3 regions of the Kitasatospora sp. NPDC090091 genome follow, and region 3 is predicted to be linked to each of the others. Evidence: riboswitches for the same ligand, from Rfam matches in the RefSeq annotation. Region 3 holds a riboswitch; each other region holds the start of a gene.
What was found. Region 3 has a riboswitch for cyclic di-AMP ahead of ACIPSC_RS00975 (NlpC/P60 family protein). Riboswitches for the same ligand answer to the same signal wherever they lie in the genome.
Positions count from the first base shown of each region.

Region 1: linked by a shared signal. The riboswitch ahead of ACIPSC_RS05600 (M23 family metallopeptidase) and the one ahead of ACIPSC_RS00975 (NlpC/P60 family protein) in region 3 are both predicted to bind cyclic di-AMP.
Region 2: linked by a shared signal. The riboswitch ahead of ACIPSC_RS17025 (transglycosylase family protein) and the one ahead of ACIPSC_RS00975 (NlpC/P60 family protein) in region 3 are both predicted to bind cyclic di-AMP.

Region 1 is NZ_JBIVDY010000002.1:571,183-576,137, forward strand. It holds gene ACIPSC_RS05585 (TetR/AcrR family transcriptional regulator) at 1-445, opposite strand, end outside; gene ACIPSC_RS05590 (alpha/beta fold hydrolase) at 543-1,370, opposite strand; gene ACIPSC_RS05595 (YiaA/YiaB family inner membrane protein) at 1,542-1,832, opposite strand; cyclic di-AMP (ydaO/yuaA leader) riboswitch at 2,078-2,236, shown strand; gene ACIPSC_RS05600 (M23 family metallopeptidase) at 2,249-3,109, shown strand; gene ACIPSC_RS05605 (hypothetical protein) at 3,220-4,167, opposite strand; gene ACIPSC_RS05610 (GNAT family N-acetyltransferase) at 4,210-4,800, shown strand; gene ACIPSC_RS05615 (sensor domain-containing protein) at 4,906-4,955, shown strand, end outside.
Region 2 is NZ_JBIVDY010000008.1:341,636-346,590, reverse strand. It holds gene ACIPSC_RS17040 (DUF501 domain-containing protein) at 1-251, opposite strand, end outside; gene ACIPSC_RS17035 (septum formation initiator family protein) at 241-705, opposite strand; gene eno (phosphopyruvate hydratase) at 860-2,149, opposite strand; gene ACIPSC_RS17025 (transglycosylase family protein) at 2,410-3,354, opposite strand; cyclic di-AMP (ydaO/yuaA leader) riboswitch at 3,360-3,529, opposite strand; gene ACIPSC_RS17020 (cytochrome P450) at 3,802-4,955, opposite strand, start outside.
Region 3 is NZ_JBIVDY010000001.1:213,521-218,475, forward strand. It holds gene ACIPSC_RS00960 (hypothetical protein) at 1-127, shown strand, start outside; gene ACIPSC_RS00965 (NYN domain-containing protein) at 264-1,742, shown strand; gene ACIPSC_RS00970 (NlpC/P60 family protein) at 1,955-2,998, shown strand; cyclic di-AMP (ydaO/yuaA leader) riboswitch at 3,327-3,481, shown strand; gene ACIPSC_RS00975 (NlpC/P60 family protein) at 3,492-4,658, shown strand; gene ACIPSC_RS00980 (NlpC/P60 family protein) at 4,884-4,955, shown strand, end outside.

The DNA.
Region 1 (4,955 bases), on a different contig from region 3:
CCGAGCGGACGGTCCGGGCGGCGTGGATCGCCTCGGAGCCCTCCAGCCCGTACCCGCGGAGCACCGCGACGATCACGCCGACCAGCCGGGCGGCCGCCCGGGCGAGGTCGTCGTCGGGCTGCGGCGCCTGCGGGAGCGCGTGGTAGCGGTGCGGGTACTCGGTGGCGTACCCGAGGTAGGCGCGCAGGACCGCCGCGACGGCGTCGTCCCCGCCCCGGCCGACGGCCGCCCCGGCCAGCCGGTCGGCCAGCTCGCCGGTGACCCGGACGGCCACCAGCCGCCGCAGCTCGGCCAGCCCGCCGCTGACGTGCTTGTACAGCGAGGGCGTGGCCACCTTGGCGCGGGCGGCGACCGCGGCCAGGGTGAGGGCCTCGGCGCCCTGCTCGTCGATGAGGGCGAGGGCGTGGTCGACGACCTGCTCGGGGGTGAGTCCTACGCGGGGCATGGGGAGCGGCCTCCGTGGTTCCGGGGTGGGGTTCGGCGCACGCGGGCGCCCGGGTCGGCGTGGTGCGCGGGGACCGCGCGGTGGGTCGGCGGCGGTTTCAGGCGAGCTCGGCGAGGAAGGGCAGCAGCGCGTCGGCGGTGGCCTGCGGCCGGTCGGCCATCGGGTAGTGGCCCGACCCCTCGATCATCACCTTGCGGGCCTTGAGCGCGGCGGCCTGCCGGTCCGCGACCAGCTCCGGCTTCGGGAAGTCGGGGTCCTTGCTGCCCATGACGACCAGCGCCGGGCAGGTCACGGCGGCGGTCCAGCCGGCGGGCGCGGACTCCCCGCGGACGTAGCCGCGGGTCGCGGCCTTGCGGCCCGGCGTGCGCATCGCGGCGACCAGGCCGTCCACGTAGCCGTCGAAGTCGGCCGGCTTGGGGCCCGGGTAGGCCATCTTCCGGTGGTAGAGGCCCCAGAACGCGGGCGAGTGCACCAGCAGGGTGCCCATCACGCCGAACATCGCGCGCTGCAGGGCGGTCGGCGGCAGGTTCTCGACGAAGGCGTCCAGCAGGACGATCCCGGCGACCCGCTCGGGCGCGTCCCCGGCGGCCTTGACCACGGTGGCGCCGGTGTAGGAGTTGCCGGCCAGCACGGCCCGCTCGATGCCGAGGTGGTCGAGCAGGGCGAGCACGTCGGTGGCGATGGCGGCCGGCGAGTAGTCGTCCCAGGCGATCGAGGACTCGCCGAAGCCGCGCAGGTCCATGGTGATCACCCGGCGGCCGGCCGCGGTCAGCAGCGGGCGCAGGTGCCGGTAGGCGGCCCGGCTGTCGAGCATCCCGGGGAGCAGGACGACGGGCAGGCCGTCGCCCTGCACGGTGTCGTCGTAGGCCAGCCGGCCGCCGGGGACGTCGAGGAACAGCGTGGTGGGGGTGCTGGTGCCGGTCATGAGGGCCTCCGCGGTCCGCCGGGACGGGGTGTCGGCGGGCGCTGCCGACACCCATAAAGCTAAGGCTAATAGCCTTAGCCGTCAAGCTATCGGCGTCAGCCTGTCGCGCGTCCCGGCCCGGGCCCCGGCCCTGGCGCGTCCGGGGGTCTGCCGCTCTCCCGGCCTGTCGGCTCAGGCGCCCTCGACCTTGAACGGGTCGTGCTCGGCGAGCAGCTTCTCCAGCCGGGCCTGGTCGACCCGGGTGACGATCTCGTTGGTCTCCTGCCGGTCCCGGACGACCTTGGCCAGGGTGAAGGCGGAGGTGACGGTGTAGAGCAGGCCGACCCCGAGGAAGGCGCGGGTCCAGGCGCCCACCGGGAGGTAGGCGATGCCGATCGCGAGGGCGCCGGCGGAGAGGGTGAAGGAGAGCACGGCCTGGACGTAGTACGCGGCCGTGGTGCGTGACTGCATCGGTGCGTTCATGGCGCCAGGATGCGCGCCGTCGAACGAGGTCCACATGAGTAGAAGTACTCAAACACGGGGTCGTTCGTTGACGTCCTATCACGTTCGGTAGTGTCAGTTGTCGTCAAACGCCCCAAATCGCCCACCGGATCGCGTAGTGTCCGAGCTGTGTCCTGTCGTCCCATGCGGACGGCTTGGAATCGGGGGCTCCTAGGATTAACGTTTGATAACGCAGCGCGGTCCGCAACGCCGTACCCAGACGGCACCGTGCGCCGTCGCCTAATCCCGCCGGCCGGCCTCCGGGCAGGCCAGGGAGCCGGGGAACCACGTTCCTTGGGGTGAATCGGCCGGGCCCAGGCCCAGCCGTAGGAGACCTTCCTGCTCCGAACCCGTCAGCTAACCCGGTAGGCGCGAAGGAAGGAAAGGAGCGCGCCTCCGTGGCGTCGACGCACTCTCCGGCACATCTGCCCGGCTCCTCCGCCGGCACCCAGCTGCTCGACCACCCGTGGCCGCCCGCCCACCTGGGCGAGTACGGCGGGTCCGACGACGAGGCCGCCCCGCAGCCCGCCGAGACCAACCGCCACCGGATGCCGCGTCAGACCCGCGGGACCGCCCCGCTGCTCGGCGTCACCGCCGTCGCCGCCACCCTGGGCGCCACCGGTTTCGCCTCCGCCACCCCGGCCGCCGCGCCCGCCGTCGAGGCGCCGGACGAGGCCCCGGTCGCGCTCTCCGCGGACCCGGGCCTCGCGCTCGCCGCCCGGATCCAGCAGCAGGCCGACAGCCAGCGCACCGCCGCCGAGGAGACCGCCCGCCTGCAGGCCGCCAAGGAGGCCGAGACCAAGCGCGCCGTCCAGCAGCAGGAGGCCAAGCGCGCCGCCGAGGCGGCCGAGAAGGCCAAGCTCGCCGCGATCAACCTGCCGGTGCGCGACTACCGCCTCTCCGCCCACTACGGCCAGAGCGCCTCCTACTGGGCCCACCTGCACACCGGACTGGACTTCGCCGCCGACACCGGCACCCCGGTGTACGCGGTCGGCCAGGGCACCATCACCTCGGCCGGCTGGGCCGGCTCGTACGGCTACCGGATCGTCGAGACGCTGCCCGACGGCACCGAGATCTGGTACTGCCACCTCTCCTCGATCATCAAGGGCTCCGGCAAGGTCGTCCCCGGCCAGCAGCTCGGCAAGGTCGGCGCCACCGGCAACGTCACCGGCCCGCACCTGCACCTGGAGGTGCGCCCCGACGGCGGCGCCCCGGTCGACCCGGAGAGCTGGTTCGAGCAGCGCGGCGTCACCCCCTGACGGTTCGCCCCCCGGGGGCGGCCGCCCCGTGAGGGCGGCACGACGAAGGCGCCCCGGCCGGTACCGATGTACCGGCCGGGGCGCCTTTCCGTCTCCGCGCGCCGTCCGCGCTACTCGGTGCGCTTCTGCTCGGCCGCGTCCTGCTCCGTGAGGTCCTGCTCCGCCGCGTCCTGCTCCGCCGCGTCCTGTTCGGCCGGCAGACCGGCCAGGTAGGCGTCGATCTCCTGCTGGCCCGGCTCCGGGGCCAGCTCCGGGAACTCCGCCACCAGCAGCCGCGGCAGCCCCGGCACCGTCCACGAGCCGAACAGGTCCAGCGCGGCGGACTCCGCCGCCTCCTCGAACGCCCCGAAGTCCCCGGACAGCTCGTCCGGCATCGGCCGGCCCAGCGCCGTCAGCTCCGCCAGGTTGCGGTAGCTGCGCCGCATCAGCCCGTGCTCCAGCAGCCGCCGCGCGCCGTCGGTGGCCATCCCGACCGAGAGCACCCGGCCCGGACCCCAGCCCGCGGGGTCCGCCTCGTCCAGCCAGCCGGCCTCCGCCAGCGCCTCGAACGCGGCCCGCCGGTCCTCCTCGGCCAGCTCCCGGAACCCCGACAGCCAGTCGAACACCGCGGCCTCGTCGGTGACGTCCACCCCGTACGCGTGCAGCAGCAGCGCGTACAGCCGCGGCCAGGTCACCAGATCGGCCCGGCGGAGCAGGCCGGCCGCCACCTCGCCCTGCCACTCGGCCTCCGCGTGCAGCCGCTCCTGCCGCTTGGCGTTCAGCCGCTTCGAAGCCCGCTGGTGGTCGATCAGCAGTCGCACCGCCTCGCCGTACGCCAGCGGGTCCTGCTCCGGGTCGGGCTGCACGTAGAGGTGGAGCCGCTCGTGGAGCAGCTGCTCCACGGCGTCCGAGGTCAGCTCCGGCCAGCCGTCGCGCATCCTGCCCTCACCCAGCTCCAGCAGCGCCAGCACCGTCCGCAGCGGGGCCTCGGCCACCGGCGCGCGGCCCTCGGCCTCCGCCCAGGCGAGCAGCTCGGCGGCCCTGGTGTGCGGGGCGAGCCGCAGGTCATCGTCTTCCATGTCACTTACGGTAACCGGAAAGCGCGGGTAGGGTCTGCCTCCATGGTCCCCGTCCGCCTCACCGGCCCCCGCCTCGCCCTCCGGGAGTTCCACCACACCCCCGGAGACGTCGACGCGCTGCACGCCGTCTTCGGCGATCCGGAGGCCACCCGCTACCTCCCCTTCGAACCGCGTGATCTGGTGGACTGCGCCGACCAGATCGAGCAGTACCTGGAGGAGGCCCTGCGGGAGGAGCGGACCGTCTACCGACTGGCCGTCACCCGGCGCGCGGACGCCGACGACCCGGCCGACGCCACCCCGATCGGCAACGCCGCCCTCACCCTCGGCGACCACCGCTCCGCCGACCTCGGCTACGCGCTGCGCCGGGACACCTGGGGCAACGGTTACGCCGGCGAGATCACCGCCCTGCTCTGCGACTTCGCCTTCGGCGCGCTGCGCCTGCACCGGCTGGCCGCCCGGGTGGACCCGGCCAACGAGGCCTCCGCGCGGGTGCTCACCCGGGCCGGCTTCCAGCTGGAGGGCCGGATCCGGCACGACGTCAGACTGCGCGGCACCTGGCACGACTCGCTGCAGTACTCGCTGCTCGCCGACGAGTGGCCGCGGCCCGGCGGGCGGGGCCCGACGGGGGGTTAACCCCACCCCCGGTTCGCCGGGGAGCCGGATGTCCGCCGCGTCCGGGCCCTGGGAGGGTGGAGCCATCCCCGAAAGCCCGCAGAGAACCGAGGACCGAGGCCGGCCATGAGCAGCCAGAGCATCCAGCGCACCGCGTACGACCTCCCCGCCGAGGG
Region 2 (4,955 bases), on a different contig from region 3:
GCGGTCTGCTCCTTCATCACGCCGTCCGCCTCCAGGGTGCCGATCAGCGAGGCGGCCTTGGGGCAGGTCAGGTAGTAGAGGGTCGGGAACGGCGTGCCGTCCGCGAGCCGGGGGGCCGTCTCCACGACGTCCGGGTTGCCGCAGGGGCAGCGGTGTGCCACGCCGCGCAGACCGCGCGGGACCCGGCCGAGCTGGGCGGCGATGGCCGCGATGTCGGCGTCGGAGGCGGAGGGGTGGTTCTCAGTGGTCATGGGGGGAGCTGGCTCCAGCGGGGGCAGTGGCGGGTGGAGAGGGCGGGGCGGTGTCGGCGGCGTCCACGGAGTCCCAGACGCTCGCGTACCAGGGCTTGGCGGCCTTCGCCGGGGCGGCGGCCGCACCGTCGGACGGCGCGGGCGCAGCCGCGGGGGACTTGGCGGCGCTCTGGCCGGCCGGGTCCACCGCAATGTACGGGGTCTCGCCCGGCATCGCGTAGTGCAGCCGGGCGCGGGCCTGCGCCCTGACGTACTCCGGGTCCTGCCAGCGCGTCTTCTCCCGGCGCAGCTGCTCGACCTGCTGCCGGGCGTGCTCGGCCTTCGCCCGCTGGGCGGAGATCTCGGAGCGCTGGGAGATGAACTGCCGGGTCGGGTAGGCGAGGATCGCGACGAGGGAGCAGAGCACCAGGACGAGGACGGTCGCCCGGCTCGTGAAGCGGGGCCGGGCCGCCAAGCCCGGGATCCTCCAGCCTGCCATCTCCGGTGTCCCCTCCTGGTCGCGACGGTGGCGCCGCCCGGTCGCGACGGTGCCCCGCCGTCCACCCTACGGGGTGAACAGGCGGGGCACCGGCGGGAGCAGTGTGTGTCAGCGCTCGTACTTACCGGGCTTACTGGTCCGCGGAGCGGAACCGCGGGAAGGCGCCGCGGCCGGCGTACTCGGCGGCGTCGTCGAGGATCTCCTCGATGCGCAGCAGCTGGTTGTACTTGGCGACGCGCTCGGAGCGGGCCGGGGCACCGGTCTTGATCTGGCCGCAGTTGGTGGCGACGGCCAGGTCGGCGATGGTGACGTCCTCGGTCTCGCCGGAGCGGTGCGACATCATGCAGCGGTAGCCGTTGCGCTGGGCCAGCTCGACGGCGTCCAGGGTCTCGGTGAGCGAGCCGATCTGGTTCACCTTCACCAGCAGCGCGTTGGCGGTGCCGGTCTCGATGCCCTTGGCCAGGCGCTGCGGGTTGGTGACGAACAGGTCGTCGCCGACCAGCTGGACCTTGTCGCCCAGCTTGACGGTCATGGCCTTCCAGCCGTCCCAGTCCGACTCGTCCAGCGGGTCCTCGATGGAGACCAGCGGGTACGCGGCGACCAGCTCGGCGTAGTACTCGATCAGCTCGGCGGCCGAGAGGGACTTGCCCTCGAACTGGTAGGCGCCGTCCTTGAAGAACTCGGAGGCGGCGACGTCCAGGGCCAGCGCGATGTCGCGGCCGGGCACGTAACCGGCCTTCTGGATGGCCTCGGTGATGAGGTCCAGCGCCTCGCGGTTGCTGTCCAGGTTCGGGGCGAAGCCGCCCTCGTCGCCGAGGCCGGTGGAGAGGCCGCGCTCCTTCAGGACGCCCTTGAGGGTGTGGTAGACCTCGACGCCCCAGCGGACGGCCTCGGAGAAGGACTCCGCGCCGATCGGCGCGATCATGAACTCCTGGATGTCGACGTTGGAGTCCGCGTGCGAGCCGCCGTTGAGGATGTTCATCATCGGGACGGGCAGGACGTGCGCGTTCGGGCCGCCCAGGTAGCGGAACAGCGGCAGGTCGCTGGCCTCGGAGGCGGCGTGCGCCACGGCCAGGGAGACGCCGAGGATGGCGTTGGCGCCGAGCGAGGACTTGTCCGGGGTGGCGTCCAGGTCGAGCATGGCCTGGTCGATCAGGCGCTGCTCGGTGGCGTCGTAGCCGACCAGCTCCGGGCCGATCTGCTCGATGACGGCCAGGACGGCCTTCTCCACGCCCTTGCCGAAGTAGCGGTTCTTGTCGCCGTCACGAAGCTCCAGCGCCTCGAAGGCGCCGGTGGAGGCACCCGACGGGACAGCGGCACGGCCGGTGCTGCCGTCGTCGAGGCCGACCTCGACCTCGACCGTGGGGTTGCCACGCGAGTCGAGGATCTCACGGGCTACGACGACATCGATGGACGGCACGAGGCATCTCCTAGCGGAAGCAGGTCCGGCTGACGGTGGGTGCTGTCGGCCGGACGATTGCGGAGTCGTTACGACCAGAGCCTAACCGCACGGGCTCTCGGGGCCACGTCGGCCATGGGTCCGTCTCAGCGTGTGGCCGCACTACCCACCGGTAGTTCACCTGGTTGCCCCGTGAAAGCGGTCCGGATGCGGACGAAGGGGGACGTATCCGGCCCCCTTCGTCCGCGCCGGGCGGTGGCCCGGGTTCAGCGGACGGCGGTTCAGCCGAGGTTGAGCACCTGGCCGGGGATGATCAGGTCCGGGTCGCCGCCGACGGTGCCGCGGTTGCCGTCGTACAGCGACTGCCAGCCGCCGGACACGCCCTGGGCGGCGGCGATGCCGCCCAGCGTGTCGCCGGCCTGGACGGTGTAGCCGTGGCCGGTGCGCTGCTGCTGGGCGGCCGGGTCGGCGTGGACGGGGGTCGGAGCGTCGCCCTGGCCGATGTACCCGACGCCCTGGCCGGCGGACTGGACGGCGGCCTGGGGGGCGTAGTCAGCGGTGTGCTGCTGGTACACGCTCTGGTGGCTGGTCCAGTACCAGGCGCCGTCGTTCTGGTACCAGTACACCTTCGCGTCGGCGTCCCAGCCGCCCTGGCCGGAGAAGCCCGGGGCCTTGGCGTCGTGCTGCGCGGGCTGCTGGGCGGCCGGCTTCGGGGCCTGCTGCTGCACCGGCTTCTGAGCGGGCTGCGCGGGCTTCTGAGCCGGCTTCGACTGGGCGGGCTTCGGCGCGGCGGGCTGCTGCGCCGCGGGCTTGGCGTCCACGGCGGTGTCGACCTCGGCCGCGGCGCCGCCCTTGCTCAGGCCCGCCCGCTTGGAGCAGACCGGCCAGGCGCCCGGGCCCTGCGAGGCGAGGACCTTCTCGGCCACCGAGATCTGCTGCCCCTTGCTGGCCTGGTTGGCCTGCGGCGCGTACGCGGTGCCGCCGTACGCCTTCCAGGTGCTGGAGGTGAACTGCAGACCGCCGTAGAAGCCGTTGCCGGTGTTGATGCTCCAGTTGCCGCCGCTCTCGCACTGGGCGACCGCGTCCCAGGTGGAGACGGGGGCCGCCGAGGCGCCGGTGGCGGTGAGGAGCGGCATCGCGAGTCCGACGCCGGCCACACCGGCGACGGCGATGGCCTTCTCGGCCTGGGTGCGGCGGCGGTGGCGGCCAGTTCCAACGAACAGCATGAAGACGTCCCTCTCCGCACGCCTGCGAGGTGAGCTGTCGGGTTCGGACCGGGAGGTGGCCCGGCCGCGTGTCGCGAGGCGTTCTGCCCGCGACTGCGGCTTCACCCCAAGCCGTGGAGGACGGCAACAAACCTGGGTCCCCCGCCCCTGCCCAGGGTTCTGGTCGGTTTCCCGTGGCGCGGCGGGCAGGATTCGGCGTTCCGCGCACGAGGTCCGCAGCTGCGAACTGCAGGGAGAGTAGACAGATCCTCACACCAATCACAAGCTCATATCGCCGATATCACACAGAAATTACGGCACACGGTCGATCGCCTACCAACGGAGGCGGTATGTCCGGATTGATGGCGGTTCAACCCCCCTGAATGGGCGGCTCGGCGACGCCGTGTCAGCGTGTCGAGCCGCCGGCCGGAGGACGCGCCGGCCGCTGCAATCGGTTCCGGCCCGTGATCAGACGGGGTTCTTCTCCGCGTTCTCCGGAGTGAATTCGACAGGAAGTTCACGAAGTCCACGCATGATCAGACCACCTCGCCACCGCAGATTCTCCGGGCTTTCGGCGAGCTGCAGATCGGGCAGCCGGGTGAGCAGCGTGGCCAGCGCGGCGCGGCCCTCCAGGCGGGCCAGCGGGGCACCGATGCAGTAGTGGATGCCGTGCCCGAAGCCGAGGTGCGGGTTGTCCGTCCGTGCGAGATCGAGGGTGTTCTCGTCGGCGAACCGCGCCGGGTCCCGGTCCGCCGCCGCGAGCACCACCAGCACCGGGTCGCCCACCGGGATCTCCACCCCGCCGATGGTCAGCGGGCTGGTCGCGAACCGCCAGGTGGCCAGCTCCACCGGCCCGTCGTAGCGGAGCAGCTCCTCGATCCCGGTCTCCAGCAGGCCGGTCTCGCCCCGGGCGATCGAGTCCTGCAGCAGCTCCCGCTGCCCGGGGTTGCGCAGCAGCGCGTAGGTGCCGTTGCCGATCAGGTTGACGGTCGTCTCGAACCCGGCGAACAGCAGGATGAAGGCCATCGCCGCGGCCTCGTTCTCGGTCAGGTGCTCGCCGTGGTCGCTGGCCCGGATCAGCCCGGAGATCAGGTCGTCGCCGAGGTCGGCCCGCTTGCGGTGGATCAGCTCGGCCAGGTACGACCGCATCCGCTTCACCGCCCGCCCCACGCCGCCGCGCCGGCCGCCGCCGTGGCGGATCATCATGCCCGCCCAGTCGCGGAAGTCGTCCTGGTCCTCGGCGGGCACGCCGAGCAGGTCGCAGATCGCGTAGATGGGGAGCGGGAAGGCGAACTCGTGGATCAGGTCGGCGCTGCCGCGGGCCGCGAAGCCGTCGATCAGCCGGTCGGTGAGCTGCTGCACCCGGGGCTCGAAGGCGGCCACCCGGCGCGGGGTGAACGCCTTGGAGACCAGCCGGCGCAGCCGGGTGTGGTCCGGCGGGTCGATGTTCAGCAGGTGCGTCATCAGGTTGGCCTGCCGCTCGCCCGGGATGCCGACCCGGCCGGTGCGGTGCGCGTGCGTGCTGTGGTGGACCGGGTTCTTGGAGAGCCGGCTGTCGGCGAGCGCCTGCCGGGCGTCCGCGTACCTGGTCACCAGCCAGGCCTCCACCCCGCTCGGCAGGG
Region 3 (4,955 bases):
CGAGGTGCACAGCGAGACCGTCGAGTCGGTGCGCTGCCGCTGGTGCAACGCGGTGGACCAGGTCGAGCTGGTGGCCCGCCCCGGCGCCGAGGACGCGGCGCCGGCCGAGGGCGCCGAGCAGGGCTGATGCCGGGCCGTGCGGTGGGCGGTGGGCGGCAGGGCCGCCCACCGCACGGGACAATGACAGGCGGAGCGCACGGAGCGTGACGACAGGGACGGCCGCGGTCGGCCGTACCCGCTGGACCAGGATCGGAGCCGAGGACGTGGTGGACGCAGCGAACGAGCCCGCGGGGCCGCAGCGGCGGCAGCCCGCTGTGGACGCGCAGGCCCCGGACGCGGCCGAGACCGAGGCCGCCCCGTCCGCAACCGCGGCCCCGGCCGACCCGGCCGCCGGTGAGGAGCCCGGCGAGGAGCCGGCGGCAGGCCGCGCCGCCGAGCAGCTCGACCGGCCGCTGCCCGAGGGCGTGCGCCGCCGGGTGGTCGGGCTGGCCGCCGACGCGCTCGGCGGGCTGCCCCCCGGTGAGCTGCCGCAGTCGCTGCGCCAGTACGCCAAGTTCACCCCGGCCCGGCGGGCCAAGTACGCGGCCACCGCGCTGGCCGCGGCGCTGGAGTCCGAGCCGGCCTTCCGGGTGCGGATAGCGGAGCGGCTGCGGCTGGGCCAGCCCGACCTCGTCCGGGCGCTGGAGTCGGGCACCGTTCCCGCGGCCGCCGACCCGATGGACGTCGCCGCCGCCGCCTACCTGGTCCGGTCGGCGGGCTGGAGCCGGCTGGTGGCCGAGGCCGGCGAGGAGGCCGAACGGGCCGGTGCCGAGGGCGCGGTGGCGGAGGCCGCCCAGCTGGTGGAGAAGCTGCAGGCGGAGCTGGCCGAGCTGCGGGCCGCCGCCCGCGCCGACCTGGACCGGCACCGGGCCGAGTCGGAGGACGTCCGCAAGGAGGGCGACTCGCTGCGCCGGAAGGTGCGGTCGCTGGAGAGCGACACCCGGCGGGCGCAGGCCGAGACCCGCCGGGTCTCCGCCGAACTGGATGCGCTGAAGGCGCAGGCCGCCGCCGAGCGCAGTGCGGCCGAGAGCGAGGCGCGGCGGCTGCGGCACCGGATCTCCGAGCTGGAGACCACCGTGGAGCAGGGCCGCCGTTCGGCCCGCGAGGGGCGCAGCGTCGAGGACATGCGGCTGCGGCTGCTGCTGGACACCGTGCTGCAGTCGGCGCAGGGGCTGCAGCGGGAGCTGGCGCTGCCGGTCTCCCAGATCCGCCCGGCCGACCTGGTGGAGGCGGTGGTGCCGGGCTCGGCCTCGCCGCACGACGTGGCCCGGCGTGCCCTGGCCGAGGACGATCCGGCGCTGCTGGACCAGCTGCTGGCGATCCCGCAGGTGCACCTGGTGGTGGACGGCTACAACGTGACCAAGACCGGCTATCCGACGCTGCCGCTGGAGCAGCAGCGGATCCGCCTGCTGGGCGGCCTGGCGATGCTGGCGCAGCGCACGCAGGCGGAGGTCACCTGCGTGTTCGACGGGCAGGACCTGGACGTGCCGGTGATCATGGCGCCGCCGCGCGGAGTCCGGGTGCGCTTCAGCCGGACCGGGGAGACTGCCGACGAGCTGATCCGCCGCCTGGTGCGGGCCGAGCCGCAGGGCCGTCCGGTCGTGGTGGTCTCCACCGACCGGGAGGTCGCGGAGGGCGTGCGGAAGGCGGGCGCGCGCCCCGTCGCGTCGGTGCTGCTGCTGAACCGGCTGGCCCGGCCGTAGGCTTCCGCAGTGGCCGGGCAGACCCGCGTGACGCCTGCTCAGCGCCCGGTTTGCGGTCGTGTGACGATTTCGTGAAGTCATGGCGGGCGGCCGGAGTTCACGCCATCGGGGGAGTGGCGGAAAGCCTGGATCTTCACTAGGGTCTGGCGTCAAACCTATTTTCCGGATTCTCACTCGATCGGGTGAGTCCATTGGAAGAAGGAGCCGGTCCCTTGGCCTCCCACCGCCGTCCCAAGCAGCCGAGCCGCGCGCGGGTCTCCGTGCTCACCGCTGCCGCTGCGACCGCGGTCGCTCTCTCCGCCCAGGTCGCCGCCCACGCCGCGCCCACCCCGTCGCCCAAGAAGGACGACGTGAAGGCGCAGATCGACCAGCTGCAGGAGGAGGCCGAGCAGGCCACCGAGAAGTACAACGGCGCCAAGGAGCGGGCCGACCAGCTCCGCAAGCAGGCCGACCAACTGCAGGACCAGGTGGCTCGCGGCCAGGACGAGATGACCCAGCTTCAGGGCGGGCTGGCCGCGGTGGCCGGCGAGCAGTACCGCACGGGCGGCATCGACCCGTCGGTCCAGCTGATGCTCTCCTCCGACCCGTCCGGCTACCTGGACAAGGCCTCCAGCGTGCAGCAGGCCTCCTCCAGCCAGACCGAGGCGCTCAAGGGACTGCAGGACCAGCAGCGCCGGCTGGACCAGCAGAAGGCCGAGGCGGCCGCCGTCCTCGCCTCGCTGGACAGCACCACCAAGGACCTCAACCAGTCCAAGACGGACGTCAACAAGAAGCTGAAGGAGGCCCAGGACCTCCTGAACTCGCTCAGCGCCGCCGACCGGGCCGCCCTGCGCGCCGCGCAGCAGGCGGAGGACCGTGCCTCGCGCGGCTCCGAGCGCGCGGACCTCGGCAGCCTGCCGCAGGCGAGCGGCTACGCCGGCACGGCCGTCTCCATCGCGATGAGCAAGCAGGGCTCCCCGTACGTCTGGGGCGCCACCGGGCCCAGCACCTTCGACTGCTCGGGCCTGATGGTCTTCGCGTACAGCAAGGCCGGCGTCTCGCTGCCGCGCACCTCGCAGGCGCAGGGCAACGTCGGCACCCGGGTGCCCTCGCTCGCCGAGGCCCAGCCCGGCGACCTGATCATCTACCGCAGCGACCGCAGCCACGTCGGGATGTACATCGGCAACGGCATGGTGGTGCACGCGCCGCACACCGGTGACGTGGTGAAGGTGATGAAGGCCGACGCGATGCCGATCAACACCATCCGCCGCGTCTGACGGACCGGCAGGCCCCCCCGCGGGCCCCGAACGGACCTGTGATCCGCGCCACCCCCGATCCCGGGGGTGGCGCGGTTTCTGTCCGTTCCGATGACAAGCGATCAGCTCCGCGTACGGCGCCGATCACGTCCGGTCATATTCACAAATGAACATGGATGATGTTCCGGCTTTTTTCTGACAAGGATTTGAACGGATCACGGTTCTGTTACTAGGGTCGGGCCTTGAACCACCGCACAGTCGATCACCCAGCCTGGGTGGCGGCGGAGGTTTACCGCCGAGTTCGCGAAGCAGCGGGTCGGGCCGCAGGCCCGTCCGAGTGGGAGCCCAGTAGTCGGGGGCGCTGTGGAGCGGAGCCGGGGAACCATGTTCCTCCGGGGTGAATCGGCGCCAGGTCGGCCGGTGGAACGGCCGGTGAGGCGTCGTAGGGCCTTCTTCCGGCCCGAACCCGTCAGCTCACCCGGTAGGCGGACGTAGGAAGAAGGAGTCCGCCTTCGTGGCGTCCCATCGTCGTCCCAAGCCCGCCGGCCGCGCCCGTGTCTCGATCCTGACCGGTGTCGCCGCCGCAGCCGTCGCCCTCTCCGCGCAGTCCGGTGCCCACGCCGACCCGACGCCGACCAAGGACCAGGTCAAGGAGCAGGTCGACCAGCTCAACGAGCAGGCCGAGGTCGCGACCGAGAAGTACAACGGCGCCCAGGCCAAGCAGCAGGAGCTGCAGAAGCAGGTCGGCGAGCTGCAGGACAAGGTGGCCCGTCAGCAGGCCGCGGTCACCGAGGCCCAGGGCGGCCTCGCCGAGATCGCCGGCGAGCAGTACCGGACCGGCGGCATATCGTCGACCGTCCAGCTGATGCTCTCGTCCAGCCCCGACAACTTCCTCAACCAGGCCGGGGCGCTGACCCAGGCGAGCAGCACCCAGTCCGGCGCGCTGAAGGAGCTCCAGGAGCAGCAGCGCAGGCTCGACCAGGACCGCAACGAGGCCCAGGCCAAGCTCGGCGAGCTGGAGACCACCACCCAGCAGCTGAAGGCCTCCAAGGAGGAGGTCCAGGCCAAGCTGGCGAAGGCCCAGGACCTGCTCAACACGCTGACCGAGCAGGAGCGCCGCGCGATCCGCGAGGCCGAGGAGAAGGCCGCCGCCGAGGCGCAGGCCAAGGCCGACGCCGCTGCGAAGGCCGCGGCCAAGGCGAAGGCGGACGCCGACCGCGCCTCCCGCGACACCAGCCGCACCGACCTCTCCGGGTCCGGCTCCGGCTCCGGCTCCGGATCTGCGACCGCGGACCCCGCTCCGGCCCCCAAGCCGGTCGCCGCGGGCAGCTCGCGCGGTGCCGCCGCGCTCTCCATCGCCGCCGGCAAGGTCGGCAGCCCGTACGTCTACGGCGCCGCGGGCCCGAACTCCTTCGACTGCTCGGGTCTGATGGTCTGGGCGTTCAACCAGGCCGGCGTGTCGCTGCCGCGCACCTCGCAGGAGCAGGCCCACGCCGGCACCCGGATCGGCTCGGACCTCTCCCAGGCCCAGCCCGGCGACCTGCTGATCTTCTACAGCGACGCCCACCACGTGGGGATCTACGCGGGCAACGGCCAGGTGCTCCACGCGCCCAAGCCGGGTGCCTCGGTGCGCTACGAGGCGGTCTCCAACATGCCGCTGGCGTCCATCGTGCGCGTCTGATCCGCAGTCGGTTCCGACAGGCCCGGTCTCCCCAGGTGGGGAGGCCGGGCCTGCGGCTTTCCCGGCGGCTCGCCCTGGTGTCCGATTCCGGGTCAAATATTCGGGTTGGGAGGGGTTTGGACTCGCTTGCCCGGACTCGCTAACGTCTGCCACCGGACTCCCGTCGAGAGCCGCCCACCCCGGTGCGGCCGCGGGGCCGGGCCGCAGGATCGGAGCCGCTGTCGCATGTCCGTGCACCGCCGTTCCCCGCTGTCGGGGGCGCACGCCCTCGCCCGTGCGCTGGTGCTGACCGCCGCG